Geothrix sp. 21YS21S-2: one gene and its partner. The protein of the gene in region 2 interacts with the protein of the main gene of each other region in a pairwise test. Links are inferred from orthologs where the notes say so. Each region holds a gene or a part of one and is shown on either strand. Other genes may lie near its edges.

The links.
Region 1: the proteins of RAH40_RS15660 (region 2) and priA interact in binary tests that used the Escherichia coli proteins (3 or more experiments, as listed by UniProt). The link is inferred for Geothrix sp. 21YS21S-2 from one-to-one orthologs.

Annotation. Positions count from the first base shown.
Region 1 is NZ_CP132910.1:177,343-186,697, reverse strand. What follows is about bases 2,435-5,455. They hold priA (primosomal protein N'), read right to left. Parts: upstream 5,078-5,455; coding sequence 2,792-5,077; downstream 2,435-2,791. Other genes in these bases: RAH40_RS00825 (response regulator), read left to right, coding at 5,194-5,455; RAH40_RS00835 (DUF1573 domain-containing protein), read right to left, coding at 2,435-2,762. Outside these bases: RAH40_RS00840 (hypothetical protein), read left to right, coding at 1-1,737; more of RAH40_RS00835, read right to left, coding at 1,794-2,434; more of RAH40_RS00825, read left to right, coding at 5,456-5,934; RAH40_RS00820 (response regulator), read left to right, coding at 6,120-9,355.
Region 2 is NZ_CP132910.1:3,542,234-3,551,457, reverse strand. What follows is about bases 2,097-4,986. They hold RAH40_RS15660 (single-stranded DNA-binding protein), read right to left. Parts: upstream 3,822-4,986; coding sequence 3,372-3,821; downstream 2,097-3,371. Other genes in these bases: hrpB (ATP-dependent helicase HrpB), read left to right, coding at 4,646-4,986; RAH40_RS15655 (gamma-glutamyl-gamma-aminobutyrate hydrolase family protein), read left to right, coding at 3,921-4,649. Also shown: RAH40_RS15670 (glucose-1-phosphate adenylyltransferase), read left to right, coding at 1-1,036; RAH40_RS15665 (bifunctional 2-polyprenyl-6-hydroxyphenol methylase/3-demethylubiquinol 3-O-methyltransferase UbiG), read left to right, coding at 1,105-2,004; more of hrpB, read left to right, coding at 4,987-7,045; RAH40_RS15645 (ABC transporter ATP-binding protein), read right to left, coding at 7,070-8,827; RAH40_RS15640 (peroxiredoxin), read left to right, coding at 8,888-9,224. UniProt on the Escherichia coli protein: Plays an important role in DNA replication, recombination and repair. Binds to ssDNA and to an array of partner proteins to recruit them to their sites of action during DNA metabolism. Acts as a sliding platform that migrates on DNA via reptation.

The DNA of each region.
Region 1 (9,355 bases), 3.4 Mb from region 2 along the record:
CAGTTGACGGTCAGCAGCAACCCGCACCGCTTCCTGGTCGACGGCGCTCCCGCCATCTACCACCTCGACCTTCCTCCAGCCACCGGCGGCGCCGCGAACGGGGTGGTCGAAGTGACCTCCGCCCCGGGTCCCGAACGCGCCATGGTCATCATCGGTCTGGGAAAGGGCGGACGCAGCTATTACGCCCTGGATATCCACAACCCCTACACCCCGACCCTGAGGTGGTCCATCGTGCCGGATGAGGTCGATGTGAAGGACGGTACGGGCAACCCGGCCCTCCAGGCCCGGATTCTCGCCCGGCCCGGGGCACCCTCCATCGACACGGTTCAGAAAGTCATAAGGAAGATGGGTTTCTCCACCTGCACTCCGGGCATCGGCCGCATAACCCTGACGGATTCCACGGGCCTCCCCGTGGTGCGGGACGCCGTCTTCCTCGGCGGCGGCTTCAGTCTCCCCGAGGTGGAAGCCAATTTCCCGGACGCATCCGGCAACCCCACGCCCATGGGGCGATCCGTCCTTGTCCTGGATGCCTATTCCGGCCTGATCCTCGCCGCCGTCGACCTCAGCGGCAGGACTGCCTCGGACGGCCAAAGCGGCATCCTGCGCCCAGGCCCGATCGCCCGCGGCGTCGTGCCCTTCGAGTTCATTCTCAATTCAGGAATGGCCCAACGCGCCTACTTCCTGGACTACTGGGGCGGACTGTGGTCGTGGGGCTGCCAGAAGACGGATACCGCATCCACGCTTCCGGCGAACGGCTCGCCCAATCCCACATACCAGTACCGCATGGACAGTTCGGACCTCTCCGCCTGGACCTTTGATGGGGCCGCCACCTCCGACCCCGGGATCCGTCTGGTCGCCAAGGACATCAGCGGCAGCCTGATCACCCAGTACGGCTACACCGACAGCCAGAAATTCTACAGTGAAGCGCTCTATACGACCCTTCCCGCGCCCTTCCGGGTCGGCTCGTTCCCGGGCCACCCCAAGTCCTCCACCAGTCCGATCCCCGCCGTGGTGGGAATCGCCATCGAAAGCGGCGACCGGAACAACCCCCTCGACTACAACTACACCACAACGGCGACCACCGGATCGACGGCGAACCCCGCCACGAAGCCCAACCATCACCGGATCTCGGTGGTCTTCGACCGGCAGGACAGCCTCGCCTGGGGCACCGTGGTCAACCCGATCCTCATTTCGCCCGCGTCCACTGCAGTCCTGGACGTCTATCCGGGCCACACCTCCTACCAGGCCAACAATGCCCTGATCACCCCCTACAGCAGCACGTATTTCCTGGGTCCCAACAACTCGGCGGACACCAAATTCGGGTTTTTCGCAAATTTCCCCGACATCCTGACGCCCCCAGGCTTGATTCCCAAAGGCATCAACAACCCCGCCGTGGTCTCAGGCAGCCTCTACTACTCGGTTTTCGTCCCCACGGCCGCCGATCCCTGCACGGGCGGTTCGGGCAAGACCCAGACCAGCATCATGTGCGACCTGCTCAATCCCATCGTGGCCGACTCCCGCACCAACCAGAACTGCACCAGCGGCGTGGTCTGGGAGCCCATCGGCATCGCGTCCGACTTCTCGGCCCTGGGGACCCGCGGCGTGATCCAGATCGGCACCACCGCCGTCAACAACCCCGGGGCGGGTGCCAGCGCAACCACCCTGGCCACCAAGACCATCACCGGAAAGAGCACCGACCGGTATCCCAAGGCCCGGGTCTGGCGAACCGTCCACTAGGCTCCTATTGACGGCGCCCCCGCCGCCACCGCAAGGTGGCCGCGGGGGCCGGCCGTTCAATCCACGGCCGCGGTCACCCGGACCTCGAGGAACCGCTGGGATGGGTCATCAAGCCCCAGGATCACCTTCTCGTCATAGGTCCCTGGCGAGGCCGCTCCCGACAGCACGACCTTGATCGCGTGGCTGGGGGCAGCCCCCCCTGGCAGGGTGGGCACAGAAAGGAGCGAACTGGTCGTGCGGGCAGAGAGCACGCGGAAGGGCTTCCCTTGCCGGTGCTTCACCACCATTCGTCCGTACAGTTCCAGGCCGGCCTTGCCCGCCAATGCCACCCGGGCCGGGGAGGCAAGGATCGGCATCCGCCGGTCCCAGTTGACCCGCACCGTGATGACCGATTCCCGGGGGTTGGACAGGTGGAGGTCGATGAAATCCGTCCCGGAGAACTTCTCCGAGGGCAGGCGGTCCGCCACCAGGACCAGGTCCAGGAATGCCGCGGTGCCGCTCTCCCGGGTGGCCACTCCCAGCCAGGGCGCGGGCGAAAGCTGGACATCGTCGATCCGGATGGGCTGCCCGGTGGCCGACTCAAGCTTGACCACGGCCTTCCGCCGATCCTTCGCCTTCAGGTCCTGGAAGAACACAATGTCCTGACCGATGAGGACGTCCATCCGGACTTCCGCCTTGAGCGTGAGCGTCTGGATCGGATTCGCCGGGTCATCCGAGTGGATCTCGACAAATTTCGTGACCTCGCCCCGGAGCCCCGCGGCCATGAAGGCGACTTCCAGTTCCGTGGACTCCCCCGGCAGAAGGATTTCCTTGCCGACGACCGTGGACGTGCACCCGCAGGACGGCTTGACGCCCAGGATCCGAAGCGGGCCGCCACCCGCATTGGTCACCTTGAACCGGAACCGGCTGGTGCTCTCCCTTTCCACCTTCCCGAAATCGTGACGAAGCGTGTCCAGAACCATCCGGGGCGGGGCCTGGGCAAAACAAAGCGCCGGCATCAACACCGCGATCAGGGCAGGCCGCATGGAAATCCCTTCGACCCCCAGATTCTAGCCTAGACGCCGAAATTGAGGGGATCCCGGTCCAGCGTCACGGGCCCCCCCGGCTCCAGCGGCGCGGCGCGCATGGCCTCCCCCAGGGGGCCCCGGGCCGCCGCCTTGAGGATGAGCTGCATGCGGTAGCGGTCCTTCACCTTGGGGATGGGCGACTCCAGGGGGCCCAGGATGCGCAGGCCCGGGACCGTCTCCAGGCGCGCCCGCAGCCTGCGCAGCGGCTCCAGGGCCTCCCGGGGGCTGTCGCCCTCGCTGCGGTAGAGGCTCATGGCGGCGTAGGGGGGATAGCCCAGGGCCTCCCGGTAGGGCAGCTCCTCGGCGGCGAAGGCTTCGAAGTTCTGGGCCACGGCGTGGACGATGGCGGGGTGGTCGGGGCTGTAGGTCTGCAGGAGGACCCGCCCGCTGAGCTCGGCCCGCCCCGCCCTGCCCGCCACCTGGGTGAGGAGCTGGAAGGTGCGCTCGGCGGCCCTGAAGTCGGGGATCTTGAGGCCCAGGTCCGCATTGAGGATGCCCACCAGGGTCAGCTTGGGGAAGGTGTGGCCCTTGGCCAGCATCTGGGTGCCCACGAGGATGTCCACCTCGCCCGACTCCGCCGCCAGGAGGCCGGCCTCCAGGGAGCCCCGCCGGGTGGTGGTGTCGCGGTCCAGGCGCAGGATGCGGGCCTCCGGGAACAGGAGCCGCAGCTGGTCCTCGATCTGCTCGGTGCCCTCGCCCACGCCGCGCAGGTGCTCGGCCCCGCAGTGGATGCAGACCTCCGGAGGGGCCGTTTCATAGCCGCAGAGGTGGCAACGGAGGCGGAAGGCGCCCTTGTGGTAGGTGAGGCTCAGCGCGCAGTGGGGGCAGTCGAAGGTCTTCCCGCAGGCCCGGCACATCCAGAAGTTCTCGAAGCCCCGGCGGTTGAGGAGGAGCATGCACTGCTGGCCCAGGGCCAGCGCCTCCCGCATGCCCTTGAGCAGCATGGGCGAGAACACCACCTTCCTGCGCTCCTCCTTGTAGCATTCCCGCAGGTCCACCACCTTCACCGTGGGCAGGGTCACCCCCGCGGGCCGCTCCATGAGGCGAAGCAGGTTGTACCGGCCGTTCTGGGCCGCGTGCCAGCTCTCCAGGGACGGGGTGGCGCTGCCCAGGACCACGGGGCACCCCTCGAGCTGGGCGCGCTTGACCGCGAGGTCCCGGGCGTTGATGCGGGGATGCTCCTCGCTCTTGTACGAGCCCTCCTGCTCCTCGTCCACGATCACCAGGCCGATGTCCTTCAGGGGCGCCAGCACGGCGTTGCGCACCCCCACGAAAAGCGGCGCCTCGTCCTGGAGCAGGCGCAGCACGTCGGCCTGCTTTTCGGTGGCGTTCAGGCCCGCGTGGCCCACGGCCACCTTCCCCGGGAAACGGGCCTCCAGCCTCGCCAGGAGCCGCGGCGTCAGCCCGATCTCCGGCACCAGCCACAGGACCCGCCTGCCCCGCGCCAGCACCTTGCCGGCCAGTTCCAGGTAGACCTCGGTCTTGCCGCTGCCCGTGATGCCGTAGAGGAGGGTGCCGGAGAAGGCGTCCAGGTCCACGGCGGCCACGGCCCGCCGCTGCTCCTCGTTCAGGACGACGGTGCGGTCCGCGCCCTCCTCCCGGCGCTGGCTCATGAGGTCCAGGCGCTTCACCCGCTCCAGCACCCCCTGCTTGACGAGGTTGGCCACCACGGCCGGGCCCACGGCGCAGGCCTCCAGGAGCGGGGCTTCCAGCATGGCGCCCCCGGCGCCCTCCAGGGCCAGGAGGACCTTGGCCTGGGAGGGGGTCACCCGGGGCGGGTTGGGCGCGGCGGTGCGCCGCACCTCCGTGACGCCCGCGCCCCGCAGGCCCCGGCGGTGGAAGAGGGTGGGCAGGTCCAGGGTCCCGGCCTGCCACGCGGCTCCGGCCTCCGCCAGGCCCGCCCAGTCCCCCGCCTCCCGCAGGTCGCAGAGCCGGATCCCGGAAGGAAGGGGCGTCTCCCAGTCGGCCACCACCGCGTGGGGCAGGCAAAGGGGCAGCAGGTGCGCCAGTCCGCAGCCGTAGTAGCGCCCGGCGAAGTCCAGCAGCTCCCACAGCCGGGGCGGCAGGAGCGGGAAGGGGTCCAGGACCGTGTCCACGGGCTTGAGCTTCACGGCCGGCGGGGCCGGGTCCGGACCCAGCACCACGCCCAGGGTCCGGCCCGCGCGCAGGCGCACTTCCACCCGCATTCCGGGCTGGAGTCCGGCGGGAGCGAGGTACGTGAGCGGGGGGAGGGGCCTGGCGAGCTCGATGCGGGTGGGGATCAGGGAATCCATGCAGGGCGATGATAGCGCGGCCGGGGCCCCGCAAAGGAATCCCCGGACACCCCCGGAGGCGGTTAAACTGCATAACCGCATAACTCCCCCCATCCCCCGAATTCCCAAGGTCCTCCATGGAAACCAAAGGCCATCTCCTCATTGCCGACGACGAGGAAGCGTACCTCCGGACCATCGCCCAGCTCCTCACCCTCCATGGGTTCACCGTGGACTGCGCGTCCAGCGCCACGGAGGCGAGGGAGAGGCTGGAGGCCTGCCGGTACGATGTCCTGGTGTCGGACATCCAGATGCCGGGCCCCCCGGTCCTGGACCTCATGCGCCAGATCCCGGCCCTGAACGCCGGCCTGCCGGTGGTGCTCATGACCGGCCACCCGTCCATGGACACCGCCCTGGAGGCCATGGGCAACGCCGTCCTGGCCTACCTGGTCAAGCCGGTGGATACCCAGGAACTCGTGATGCACATCCAGACCGGGGTGCGCCTGAGGAAGGTTCAGGCGCTCGCCCTGGAGTCCTCCATCCGCCTCCAGTCCTGGGCCAACGAGATGAAGGCCATCGAGGCCGACATCCGCTCGGCCCCCGCCTCCATGGGGGTCATGCCCCTCAGCGGCCTGGTGGGCCTGGTGCTCGGGAACCTAGCCTCCTCGACCCTCGAACTCAAGCAGTTGCTGGATCTGGCCCTCCAGGCGAACCCGGGCCAGGGGGTGTGCGGCATCCGCGAATGCCCCAGGCTCGGGCTATACCAGGAGACCATCCGCTCGGGCGTGGAGACCCTGGAACACACCAAGAGCGCCTTCAAATCAAAGGAACTCGGGGAGCTGCGCAAGAAGTTCTCGGCATTGCTCGAGGGAACGGTCTAGCGGCATCTGGTTCTTGACAATTTGAACGGTCTTCCGATAATTGGCCTGTTCAATCCGTCCCTTGGGGACACCCGTCTTGGCGGGCAGGATCCAGTCCTGCAAGTTGAAGGCGCCCACCTGGAGCTACCGTTTTTCTGGCTGCCGGGTCGTGCTTCCTCTTGACGCCTTGAGATCCGGGATCCCCCATGCACGTGAAAATCCTCCTCGTCGAGAATTCCGAGGCCCAGGCGCAGCTGGTCCTGCGCCCCCTCCGGGAGGCCGGCCTCGAGTTCGCCAGCGAGCGGGTCGCCTCCTCCCAGGATCTCCGCGCGGCCCTGGACCGCGGGACCTGGGACCTGATCCTGTGCCAGCACGCCCTGCCGGGCCTTTCCTACACCAAGGTGCTTTCGGACGTGCAGGCCCTCGCCCCGGCCCTGCCCTGCATCGTCATCGCCAATTCGGGCGACGAGGACCTGGTGAGCCGGGCCTTGCGCCTGGGCGCACGGGACTTCATCTCCATGGGCCGGCTGGCCAGGCTGCCCCAGGCGGTCAAGCGGGAACTCGCCAACACGCCCCGCCGGAGCCTGGGCTCGCCCGACCTCCCAGCCGCTGACACCGGCCTCCTCGAGGACCTGATGGACGAGGCCTACGGCCTCCACGAGGTGATCTTCGACGACCAGGGGCAGCCCGTGGATTTCCGCTTCGTCAAGCTGAACCCGGCCTACGAGCGGCTCACGGGCATCAGGGCCTCGGAAGTGGTCGGGCGCACGGCCCTGGAACTCGTCCCCGGGCTCTCCCGCACCTGGATCCGGAAATTCGGGAACGTGGCCCTGTCCGGTCAACCGCTTGCGGTCGACGACTACCGGAGCTTGCGGGGACGGACCTTCGCCGGCATCGCCTTCTGCCCCCAGCCGGGCCACTTCGCGGTGCTGTTCAACGACGTCACCGCGACCCTCGCCCTGGAGACGACCAAGGAGAGGCTGGCCACGGCCGTGGAGCAGATCACCGAGGGGATCTTCATCGCCGACCTGCAGGGGACCCTCCTCTACGCCAACCCCGCCCTGGAGCGCATTCTGGGCGCCGCTCCCGGCGGGACCCTGGGGCAGCCCGTGGCCAGGGTCCTGCCGGGCCTCCCCCTGGAGGACGCGGGCTCCGCCTGGCAGGGGCGCTTCCCCGGGCAGCCCGCGGACGGCAGCTCCCAGATCCTGGAATGCACGCTGGCCCCGGTGCGGGACGCCTCCGGGACGCCCACCTCCCGGGTGGGCATCGTGCACGACGTGACCAGCGAGGCCGACACCGAGCGCAGCCTTCGGCAGATGGAGAAGATGAAGGCCCTGGCGGAAGTGGCCGGAGGCGTCTCCCACGACTTCAACAACCTGCTCACCGCAATCCTCAGCGCCACCGAGCTCATCGAATGGCAGCTGGCCGCCGACAGCCCCATCCGCCTCAAGCTCCAGGTGATCTACCAGGCCGTGATGAGGGCCAGCGAGCTCAACCGGCAGATACTCGCGTTCAGCCGCAACAGCGAGGAGAAGTCCGCGCCCCTCGACCTCTCCCAGGTGGTGAAGGAGGCCATCCACCTCGTGCGGTCCACGTTCCCCGCCACGGTGCAGGTGCGCTCGACCCTCGCGCCCGGCCTCTGGACCACGGGCAACGCCAGCCAGATCCACCAGATCGTCATGAACCTGTCCATCAACGCCCTGCAGGCCATGCTCCCCGCCGGCGGCACCCTGGAGTTCAGCCTGGAGGACCGATCGGGCACGTCGGCCGTCCTCACCGTGAAGGACTCCGGCTGCGGCATGGAGCCGGCCGTCATGGAGCGGATCTTCGAGCCCTTCTTCACCACCAAGGAGCGAACCGAGGGCAAGGGCCTGGGCCTGTCCGTCGTCCACGGCATCGTGGACGCCCACGGCGGGTCCATCTCCGTGCGCAGCGAGCCGGGCCAGGGCAGCGTCTTCCAGGTGGTCCTCCCCTGCAGCATCCCCGAGGCGCCCGCGTCCCTCGAACCGGTCCCCGAGGAGCCCACGGGCCACGAACGCATCCTCTTCGTGGACGACGAGGAGGTGCTCAGCGCCCTGGGCAAGCAGGGCCTGCAGATGCTGGGCTACCGCGTCACCTCCCGCTCCGACAGCCAGGAGGCCCTGGAGGAGGTCAGCCACCACCCCCAGGACTTCGACCTCCTGGTCACCGACCTCTCCATGCCCCACATGTCGGGCGTGGAACTCACCCAGCAGATCCGGAAGATCCGCCCGGACATGCCCGCCATCCTCATCACCGGCGCCTTCCAGGACCCCATGCCGCTGGAGGGCATGTCCACGCCCTTCGCCCAGGTGCTCCTCAAGCCGGTGACCATCCTGGACATGGCCAAGGCCATCCGGAAGGTCATGAACCTGCGTCCCGCGGCGCGCTCGCGGCAGGACCAGGCCGCGGAGCCGCGGCCCGAAGGGGCCTCGGTCATCCTTCTCGCCGAGGACAGCCAGACCACGAGGAGCCTGCTGCGCAGCTGGCTGGTGAAGGCCGGCTACGTGGTGGACGAGGCCCGGGACGGCCAGGAGGCCTGGGAGGCCATGGAGAAGAACCCCGGGCGCTACTCCATCCTCGTCACGGACATCGTCATGCCCAGGCTGGACGGGCTGCGGCTCTCGGGCAGGGTCCGCAAGCTGGACGCCTCCATCCCCATCCTGATGCTCTCCTCCTCCGACGACACCGAATCCGTCAAGGAGGCCCTCCACCTGCACGTGAACGAATTCCTCACCAAGCCCTTCGAGTCGGCGATGCTCGTCTCGACCGTGGAGCGCCTCTGCGCGGACCAGGCCACGCGGGTGAAGTTCATGCGCAGCCACGAGACCGCCCAGGCCGTGCGCATGGCCCAGCGCGCCATGGAGGCCATCCCCGAGAAGGACATGCCCATCTACTCCATCTCGGAACCCCTCACCGACGCGGGCGGCGACGTGTTCAGGGCCTTCCGCAGGGAGGACGGCTCGATCTTTTTCGCCATCGCCGACGTGGCGGGGCATTCGGTCATCAGCTCCTACGCGGTGGCGGCCTACCTGGGCATGCTCACCAACTTCCTCGCCTCCGACCTGGACCTCCGGGCCCTGGCCTTCAAGCTGAACCGGGCCATCCAGGCCGGTCCCTTCTCGGAGGTGCCCATCTGCGGCCTGTTCGGACACTGGAACCCGGGCACCGGGCGCCTCCACCTCCTGAACGCCGGCATCCCCCACGCCCTGTGGCACCGGGCCACCCGCGGCGCGACGCGGCCCATCGCCATCAACGGGGCCCCCCTGGGCATCCTGGACGAACCCATCGTGGAGGAGAAGGTGGTGGTCCTCGCCCCCGGGGACCGGCTGCTCCTGGGCAGCGACGGCTTCTTCGACGCCCCCTCGGCCGAGAAGCAGGCCTTCCTCGAACTCGCCGGGCCCATCTGGGAGAACCTGCGGGG
Region 2 (9,224 bases):
CTACAAGTTCGACGTGTTCCACACCGGCTGGGTGCAGGTGCTGGCCGCGGAGCAGACCCCCACCAGCGAAGGCTGGTACCAGGGCACCGCCGACGCCATCCGCAAGCAGCTGTTCCAGATCCAGGTGGTGGGCACCGAGCACGTGCTCATCCTCGCCGGGGACCACCTCTACCGCATGGACTACGCCCCCATGGTGGCCCACCACATCGCCAAGGGCGCCGACATCACCGTGGCCGTGCAGCCCGTGGCCAAGGACGAGGCGGACCGCTTCGGGCTCCTCAAGCGCACCCCGGACGGCAGGATCGTCAACTTCGTGGAGAAGCCCAAGACGCCCGAGGCCCAGGAGGCCATGGTCAGCCGGGACGACCCGGAGCGCCCCTTCCTGGGCTCCATGGGCATCTACCTCTTCAAGACCGAGGTGCTGGTGGACCTCCTCACCAGCCACCCGGACTTCGACGACTTCGGCCACCACGTCATCCCCTTCGCCATCAGCCGCATGAACGTCTCCGGCTTCGACTTCGACGGCTACTGGCAGGACATCGGGACCATCCGCTCCTTCTACGACGTCAACCTCGAGCTGACCCGCCCCAACCCCGAGTTCAACCTCTACGACGCCCACCACCCCATCTACACCCACTCCCGGTTCCTGCCCGGCTCCATCTGCTCGGACACCAAGCTCAAGGACGTGCTGCTCTGCGAGGGCTGCGTCATCGAGGGCGGCGGCGAGATCACCCACTCCATCATCGGCGTGCGCAGCCAGATCGGCCCCGGCACCCGCATCCTGGACAGCATCGTCATGGGCGCCGACTACTACCAGCGCCTCCACAAGGAGGTGCCCCTGGGCATCGGCCCCGACTGCCACATCGAGGGCGCCATCCTGGACAAGAACGTGAGCATCGGCGCGGGCGTGGTCATCAGGCCCTTCCCCCGCGGCACGGAGCTGGACGCGGGCGACTACGTGGTCCAGGACGGCATCGTCGTGGTGCCCAAGAACACCGTCCTGTGCGCGGGGACGCGCATCGGGCCGGAGGCCTGAGACGAGCCGTGGCCTGCGCATTCTGTGGAGGAGGACCCCTGGAACCGTGGAGGCCCGGCGAGCCCGCCGTGGTCCGGTGCCGGGCCTGTGGTGGCGCCAGCCTGGATCCCCTGCCCGAACCCGCGGCGCAGGCGGAACTCTACCAGGAGGACTACTACCAGGAGGACTCCGGCGGCCGGTTCCTGGGTCTGGCGGAGGCCCTGGTGGTGGGCCTGAAGTCCTCAAGGTACCGGGCCGTCGCGGCAAGGTGCGGGGGCGGGAACTCCATCCTGGACGTGGGCTGCGGCCGCGGGGACCTGCTGGCCCTCTTCAAGGCGAAAGGCTGGACGGTGAAGGGCACCCAGGTGTCCCGCACCGCGGCCGAGGCGGCGCGGCGCCTCAGGAACATTGATGTCGCCGTGGGGGAGCTGCCGGACCTTGGCCTGGAACCGGCCTCCTTCAATGTGATCACGTTCTTCCATGTGCTCGAGCACCTCGCGAACCCCAGGGCCTACCTGGCCTGTGCCCGGGATCTCCTTGCCGACGGGGGACTCCTGGTGGTGGAGGTCCCCAACTTCCGCACCTGGGGATTCAGGCTCCTGGGACGCCGCAACCTGTGCTTCGACTACCCACACCACCTCCATTTCCTCACGCCTGCGGCCCTGGCCGGACTGGTGGAGCATTGCGGCTTCAGGGTCGAGGAGCGGACCTGGTATTCCCTGGAATATTCGGCGTTCACGACCCTCCAGAACTGGCTCAACCTCCTCCCGGGCGAACCCAGCCGGCTGTACCGGGCCCTCATGGGCAACCCCGCGGGCATCTCCCTGCGCCGAAGCCCCTGGACCTGGCTGCACCTCCTCCTGGGGACGCTTCTTGGTCCCCTGGCCTTCCTGGTGTCCGCGATGAGCCTGGCGCTGCCCATGGGGAACACGATCCGTTTCTACTGCAGGAAGGTGCCGGGCGCGAGGGCCTTTCCCTTTCGGCCTTGAGGCGGCGGGCGATGGGTTCATAGAGAGACGTCGTGGTCCGCTCCCATTTCCAGGGCCGGCCTTTTTTCTGGGCCTGCCAGAAGGCCCAAGGGGCCTTCCAGGTGCCCAATTCGTAGCCGAAACCGTCATACGTGTCTTCCCGGAACGCGTAGAAGGCCCAGTGGGACCCCTGCCCTTCCACCACCGAGAGCACGTCCTCCAGATAGGTGGCGCACCCCGGCGAGAGCCGGTGGCAACCGAATTCGCCGACCACAATGCGATGGGCCGGGATCCCCTGTTCCCTGGCCCAGTCGTAGGCCGGCTGCAGAAAACGGGCTATCGCCGCCCGATCCCATTCCTGCTCCCGCCCGGAAACGGAAGGAACCGGGCCGGGGTATACCCACGGTTCGGCCCGCCGGAAATTCGCCGGACTGGACCAAGGGTAGGGTTCATACATGTGGAAGGCGTAGAGCGTCTTTTGATCACCCACCGGATCCGGCCAGTACGTGAAACCCGTGGCCCGTGCGTACCACCCCGAATCCAGCAGCACAGGCATGTCAGGGTCAACCCTCCGGACGGCGGCCAGGACCAGCTTGTAGAACCCGGGAAGATCGCAGGCGGACCCTTTCACGGTGGCGTACCACGCTTTCAGTTCCTCCGGCGAAGCATCTTCCGCTGCGCCGCCCTCCCGTTCAGGGGCGGGTTCGTTGACCAGGTTGTACCCTGCCACGGCCGGGTGGCCCTTCAGCTCCTTGGCGAGGTCGCCCCAGAACCTCGCCGATTGTCTCCACCCTTCCTTGTCCCGCCAGATCCGTCCGTCGAATCGGGCGCCGTTGTTCTGGCTCCAGCGCATCCCGGGCAGGGAGAGGGGCACCACCACGACCTTGATCCCTTCCGCATGGGCGCGATCGAGGGTGGCTTTGAGCGTTTTCAGATCGGCCGCCACCAGTCCCTCGTACCGGCTGGCGTCTCCCAGCAGGAAATCACGTCTGGCTGGTTTCCATTTGTCGTAGGCCAAGCGGAGCCATTGGATGCCCTGCCTGCGGGCTTCCTTGAAATAGGCCCTGGATGGAGGGCTTCCGTTCATGCAATTGGCACCACACCGGGGCCGGCCGGTCCAGAACTCCATCCCTGCACCTGGCGCCACCGAAGCTGGGGCAGCCCCCTGCGTCTGGGCGTGGAGGCCCGCCGCCGCCAGGAGCGCCATCAAGAGAAAGAACGACCGCATCATCGGGGCACTTCCATCGTTACCCAATGTCCGGGAGTGCCCGATGGTTCCCGGGATGGTAGGGCGACCCCAGCCTGGACTCGAGGCTTCAATCATGAAAAAAGCCCATATTCCTATGGGCTTTTTTCAAATCAAGCTACACGGTCGGCTCCGGCACCCCTCAGAACGGGATGTCGTCGTCGTAGACCTGACCGCCGCCCGAAGCGGGAGCGGGCGCACCGGTGGGCTCGTACTCGTCGGCGCCGCCGCCGCCGGAGGGCCGGCCGCCGCCTTCCTCAAGCCGGCCGAGCATCACGAAGTTGTCGCAACGGATGTCGCAGGCCGTCTTCTTGACGCCCGCCTGGTCGGTGTACTCACGGTACTGGATGCGGCCCTCGATGAGGACCTGCTTGCCCTTGCGCAGGTACTTCTCGGCGATCTCCGCCTGCTTGCCCCAAACCACGATGTTGTGCCACTCCGTCTTGGTCTGCTTCTCACCCTGGGGGTTCTTCCAGGTCTCGGTGGTGGCCACGGAGAAGCGCGCCAGGGCCTGGCCCGACGGGGTCATCTTGAGCTCGGGATCCCGGCCCAGGTTTCCGATCAGCATCACTTTGTTCAACGATCCGGACATGTTCTTCCTCCTTGTAGGTGGCGGAGCTCTCCGCCTCACCGAATGCCTCAGTCCGTCTGAGCTGGTGGTAGGGTGACAATGATGATAGCGGGAGTTTTCGTGTCAAGCCTTCTCATAACCTGCCGAGACAAGTCATCCGCGGGCCGACATTACGTTCCGGCGGTCCGGGCGGGGGGCTGGGAGGGGGAGATCCTCCTTGTGGGCCCCGGGGACCCGGTCCCCCCCCTGGAGGGCTTCCGGGGGGTGCTCCTCACCGGCGGGGACGACATCCACCCCGCCAACTGGGATCCGGAGGAGGCCGTGCACCCCGAGGCCGAGCCGGACCCTGAACGGGACGCCCTGGAGATCCCCCTGGCCCGCCGGGCCTGGGACCTGGGCCTGCCCATCCTGGGCATCTGCCGAGGGGAGCAGCTGCTCAACGTGGCCCTGGGGGGCAGCCTCGTGCAGGACATCCCGGATCACTACGGCTGCGGGCCGGAGCGTCACTGCCTGGGTTCCTCCAGCCTCCCTCCCGAACTCGCCCACTGGGTGATCGTGGACCCCGCCTCCCGGCTGCGCGCGCTGGTGGGGGCCGAAGCGGTGGAGGTCAACAGCCGGCACCATCAGGCCGTGGGCCGCCTGGCCCCGGGCCTTCGGGCGGTGGCCTGGCACGGCACCGCCAGGGACGGGCGGCCCCTGGTTGAGGGCCTCGAGGCCGCCGACACCTCCCGGTGGGTGGTGGCGGTCCAGTGGCATCCCGAGAACCTGGTTGCCATGGACCATCCGGCGGCACTGAGCGCCCTGGGGATCTTCCGGGGCTTCGCCGAGGCGCTCCGGGAGCGGTCTTGACCCTTTCCCCCCTGCCCATCGACCCCTTCCTCCCGGCGATCGTCGAGGCGCTGCGCGACCGGGGCTGCCTGGTTCTTGGGGCGGAGCCCGGCGCGGGCAAGACCACGCGCGTGCCCCGGGCCCTGCTTGATGCGGGGATGCTCGCCGAAGGCGAGTGCTGGGTGCTGGAGCCAAGGCGCCTGGCGGCGCGCCTCGCCGCGGCCCGGGTGGCCGCGGAACTGGGGGAGCCGCTGGGCGGCGCCGTGGGCTACGCGGTGCGCTTCGAGCAGAAGGTCTCCCGCGCCACCCGCGTGCGCTTCGTCACCGAGGGGCTGCTGCTGCGCAGGCTCCAGGACGACCCCGCCCTGCGCGGCATCTCCACGGTCCTCCTGGACGAGTTCCACGAACGCCACCTGCAGACGGACCTGGCCATCACCCTCCTGCGCCGGCTGCGGAAGGGGGCGCGCCCGGACCTGCGGCTGGGGGTGATGAGCGCCACCCTGGACCCCGGGCCCATCTCGGCCTTCCTGGAGGCCCCCGCCCTGGCCTGCCCCGGGCGCCAGTGGCCCGTGGAGATCCGGCACCAGCAGCGGCCCGAGTCCGCCCCCCTGGAGGACCAGGTGGCGGGTGCCGTGGACCGGCTCTACCGGGAGGGCCTCAAGGGCCACACCCTGGTGTTCCTCCCCGGCGCCGGCGAAATCCGCCGCTGCCTGCGCAGCTGCGCCCGGACCGCCGAGACCCACGGGCTGCGGCTTCTGCCCCTGCACGGGAGCCTCCCGTTCGATGCGCAGCAGGAGGCGGTGTCCCCCAGCGAGCGATTCAAGGTCATCCTCAGCACCAACGTGGCCGAAAGCTCCGTGACCTTGGAGGGGGTGGGTGCCGTGGTGGACTCGGGCCTGGGGCGGGAGGCCTTCCACTCCCCCTGGTCGGGCCTGCCGGGGCTGCGCACCGTCCGCATCAGCCAGGCCCGCTGCGTGCAGCGCGCGGGGCGGGCCGGGCGCACCGGGCCCGGGGTCTGCCTGCGGCTCTTCTCCCTGGCCGAGTTCAATGCCCGGCCTCCCTTCGATGCCGCCGAGCTCCTTCGCACGGATCTGGCCGAACCGCTTCTGGCCCTGGCCGACCTGGACATCGGCGCCGGCCTGGAGTGGTTCCAGGCGCCCCCGGCAAAGGCCCTGGAGGCCGGCGGCAAGCTCCTGGAGAGCCTGGGGGCCATGGAGGACGGTCGGATCTCGGCCCTGGGCCGGCGCATGGCGCGGTTGCCCCTCCACCCCCGCCTGGCGCGCCTGGTGACCGCCGGCGAGGACGCCGGCATCCCCAACCTCGCAAGGCTCGCGGCCGTGCTCCTGGAAACCGGGGACCTGGTCGCCCGCAAGGACCTGGCCCCCCGAGGCGCCCCCCAGGGCCATGCGCTGGATTCCGATGTCCTCGCCCGCATCGACCATTACCTGGAGCCTGCGGGCACGGATCCTGCGGCCCTGCGCCAGGCGCGGCTGGCCTTCAGGGCCCTGGGCGGCGGCGCCCTGGAGGAGGACGAGGAGGGGCTCCTGCGCGCCATGGTTGCGGCCTACCCCGACCGCATCGCCCGGGTGGGCGGCAACGGCACCTGCACCCTGGTGGGCGGGGGCGGCGCGCGCCTCGCGCCCCAGTGCCGGGTGCGCCGGGCGGGGTGGATCCTGGCCCTGGAGGCCGACGGCGTGGGCGGGCAGATCCAGGTCCAGGCCGCCTCGCGCCTGGAGCCGGACTGGCTCCTGGACGCGTTCCCGGACGCCATCCGCGACACCGAGGAACTGGCCTTCAACGGGGGCACGGGCCGCGTTGACCTCTATTCCCGCCTCTGGTTCGAGGACCTGCTCCTCATGGAGAGCCGGCGCCCCGCGCCTCCCGGCCACCCCGGCGCGGCCCAGGTGCTGGCCCGGGCCGCCACGGGCGCGGCCCCCCTGGAAGGCCTTCTGCCCCGCCTGGCCTTCCTGGCGAGGCTGCGCCCCGACCTGGCCATCCCGGACGAGACCGGTCTGCGCGAGGTGCTGCTCACCGGCGCCTGCGAGGGCCTCGCCAGCCTGAAGGAACTGGAGGCCGCGGACTGGCCCGGCGCCGTGCGCCGTGCCCTGGGGGCCGAGACCGCGCGGCTCCTGGACGCCTGGGCACCGGAATGGATCCAGATCCCCCGGCGCCGCCTGCGCGTGAACTACGGGGACGGCGCCCCCTGGGTGGCGTCCCGGCTCCAGGACTTCGTCGGCCTCAAGAAGGGTCCCGCCATCGGCGGGGGCGAGGTTCCCCTGGTGCTCCACCTCCTGGCCCCCAACAACCGCGCCGTGCAGGTCACGACGGACCTGGCGGGGTTCTGGCAGCGGGTCTACAAGGAGATGAGGCCGGGGCTGGCCCGCAGGTACCCCAAGCACCACTGGCCGGAGGTCTAGGGTGTTTTAGAAATAGAAGGCCCTCTAGGAAGCCGCTTCGCCCAGGATCTCCCGCTCCAGGCTCTGGAGGCGCTTGATCCGGCTGTAGTGGCCGGGCTCCTGGGCCAGCTCCTGGGCGGTTCCGCGCTGAACGGCATGGCCGTCCTCCAGCACCAGCACGTGGTCGCACAATTCGGCCACGAAGACGCGGTGGGTGGCCAGCACCAGGGTGGTGTCCACCAGGAAGGTGCGCAGGTTCTCCAGGATCCGGCTCTCGGTCTCGGAATCCACGGCGCTCAGGGCGTCATCCAGGAGCAGCAGGCGGGGCTTGCGCAGGAGGGCGCGGGCCAGGGCCGTGCGCTGGCGCTCGCCGCCGGAGAGGACAACGCCCCGCTCGCCCACCACGGTGTCCAGGCCCATGGGCAGGCGCCGGATGAGGTCGTCCAGGCACACCACCCGGGCCACCTCCCACAGCTCCTCCTCGGAGGCGCCGGGACGGCCCAGGGCGAGGTTCTCCCGCAGGGACAGGCTGAACAGGAAGGCCTCCTGGGGCACCCAGCCGATGCCGGCCCAGTGCTCCCGCAGGAGGCCCTGGTCCAGGACCCTGCCGTCGAGGGTCAGGGTGCCCTCCTGGATCCCCCTCAGACCGGCCAGCACCTGCAGGAGGATGGTCTTGCCCGAGCCGATGCCGCCCACCACGGCCAGGCGCGAGCCGGGCGGCAGTTCCAGGTCGAGGGGGCCGATGCCCCGGCCCGAGTCGAAGCGGTGGGCGGCGGCCCGCAGCTCCATGGCCGCGGGGCCGGAAAGGGGGGTCAGGGGCGCGTGCTCCGGCAGGACACCGCCGGGATCCTGCAGGACCTGGTCGATGCGCTCCTGCCCGGCCTTGCCCCGCTGGAAGAGGTTGGCGGACCAGCCCAGGCTCATGATGGGCCAGGCCAGGGTGGCCAGGTAGCCCGTGAACGCCGTGAGGTCGCCCAGGGTCAGGTTGCCGCGGAGCACCAGGCTTCCGCCGTAGGCCACCAGCACCAGGGCCGCCAGACCGGCTGTGAAGGCCGACAGCGGCATGTAGGCGCCGAAGAGGATGGTCTGCTGGATGCTCATGCGGGCCTGGGTGCGGCTCAGGCCCTCGAATTCGGCCACCCGCAGGTCCTCCAGGCCGAAGGCCTGGACCACCTTCTCGCCGGAAATGGTCTCGTGGCTGAAGGTGTTGAGCTGGGAAGTGACCACCTGGATCTTCTGCTGGATCCGGTGGCTCCACTTCCCGATGAGGTAGAACCCCGCGGCCAGGAGGGTGAAGGGCATGATCACGGCCATGGCCAGGCGCGGGCTGGCGTGGAGCATGAGGACGAGGGTCATGGGCAGCAGGCTGGCGGTCTGCAGGAGGCTCATGAGGCCGGGACCCGTAGCCATGCGCACGGTGTTCACGTCGTCGCCCATGCGGCTCATGAGGTCGCCGATCCGGCTCTGCTCATAGAAGGAGAAAGGCCGCGCCAGGAGCGAGTCGTAGAGCTCCTCCCGCTGGCGCTTCTCCACTTCGCGGCTCAGGCCGATCAGCGTGTTGCGCATGAGGTAGCGCCCCAGGCCGGCGAAGACGGTGAAGCCCAGCATCCAGAGGAGGTCCTGGCGGCTGGCGTGCCACTGGCGCAGTTCCAGGGCGTGCACGGCCCGGCCCGACCAGAAGGGGACCCAGGCCGCGGCGAGGCTGCAAAGCACCGAGGCCGACAGGCCCAGGAACAGGATCTTGCGGTGGGGTGCCACCAGCTTCCACCACCAGGGCTTCCAATGTCGGGGGGATCGGTCCAAAGCGCCTCCAGACAGAATCCTACCAGGGTGCTAGCCTTTTCCATCTGCGTGGAGGCATCCTTGAGTCCTGTCGGCAAACCCCTCCCCCCGTTCTCCCTTGTGGATCACCTGGGAAATACCGTCACCAACGCGACCCTCGCCGGTCACTGGGCGGTGATCTATGCCTATCCGAAGGATTCCACGCCGGGCTGCACCACCGAGGCCTGCGATTTCCGGGACAGCTGGACCCGCCTGCAGGCTGCAGGCGCCCTCGTGTATGGAATCTCCCGGGACTCCCTCGCCTCCCATGCGAAGTTCGCCGGGAAATTCGAACTGCCCTTCCCCCTCCTCTCCGACCCGGACAAGCTGCTCCTCGCCCCCATGGGAGCCTTCGGCAAGAAGGTCATGTACGGCAAGG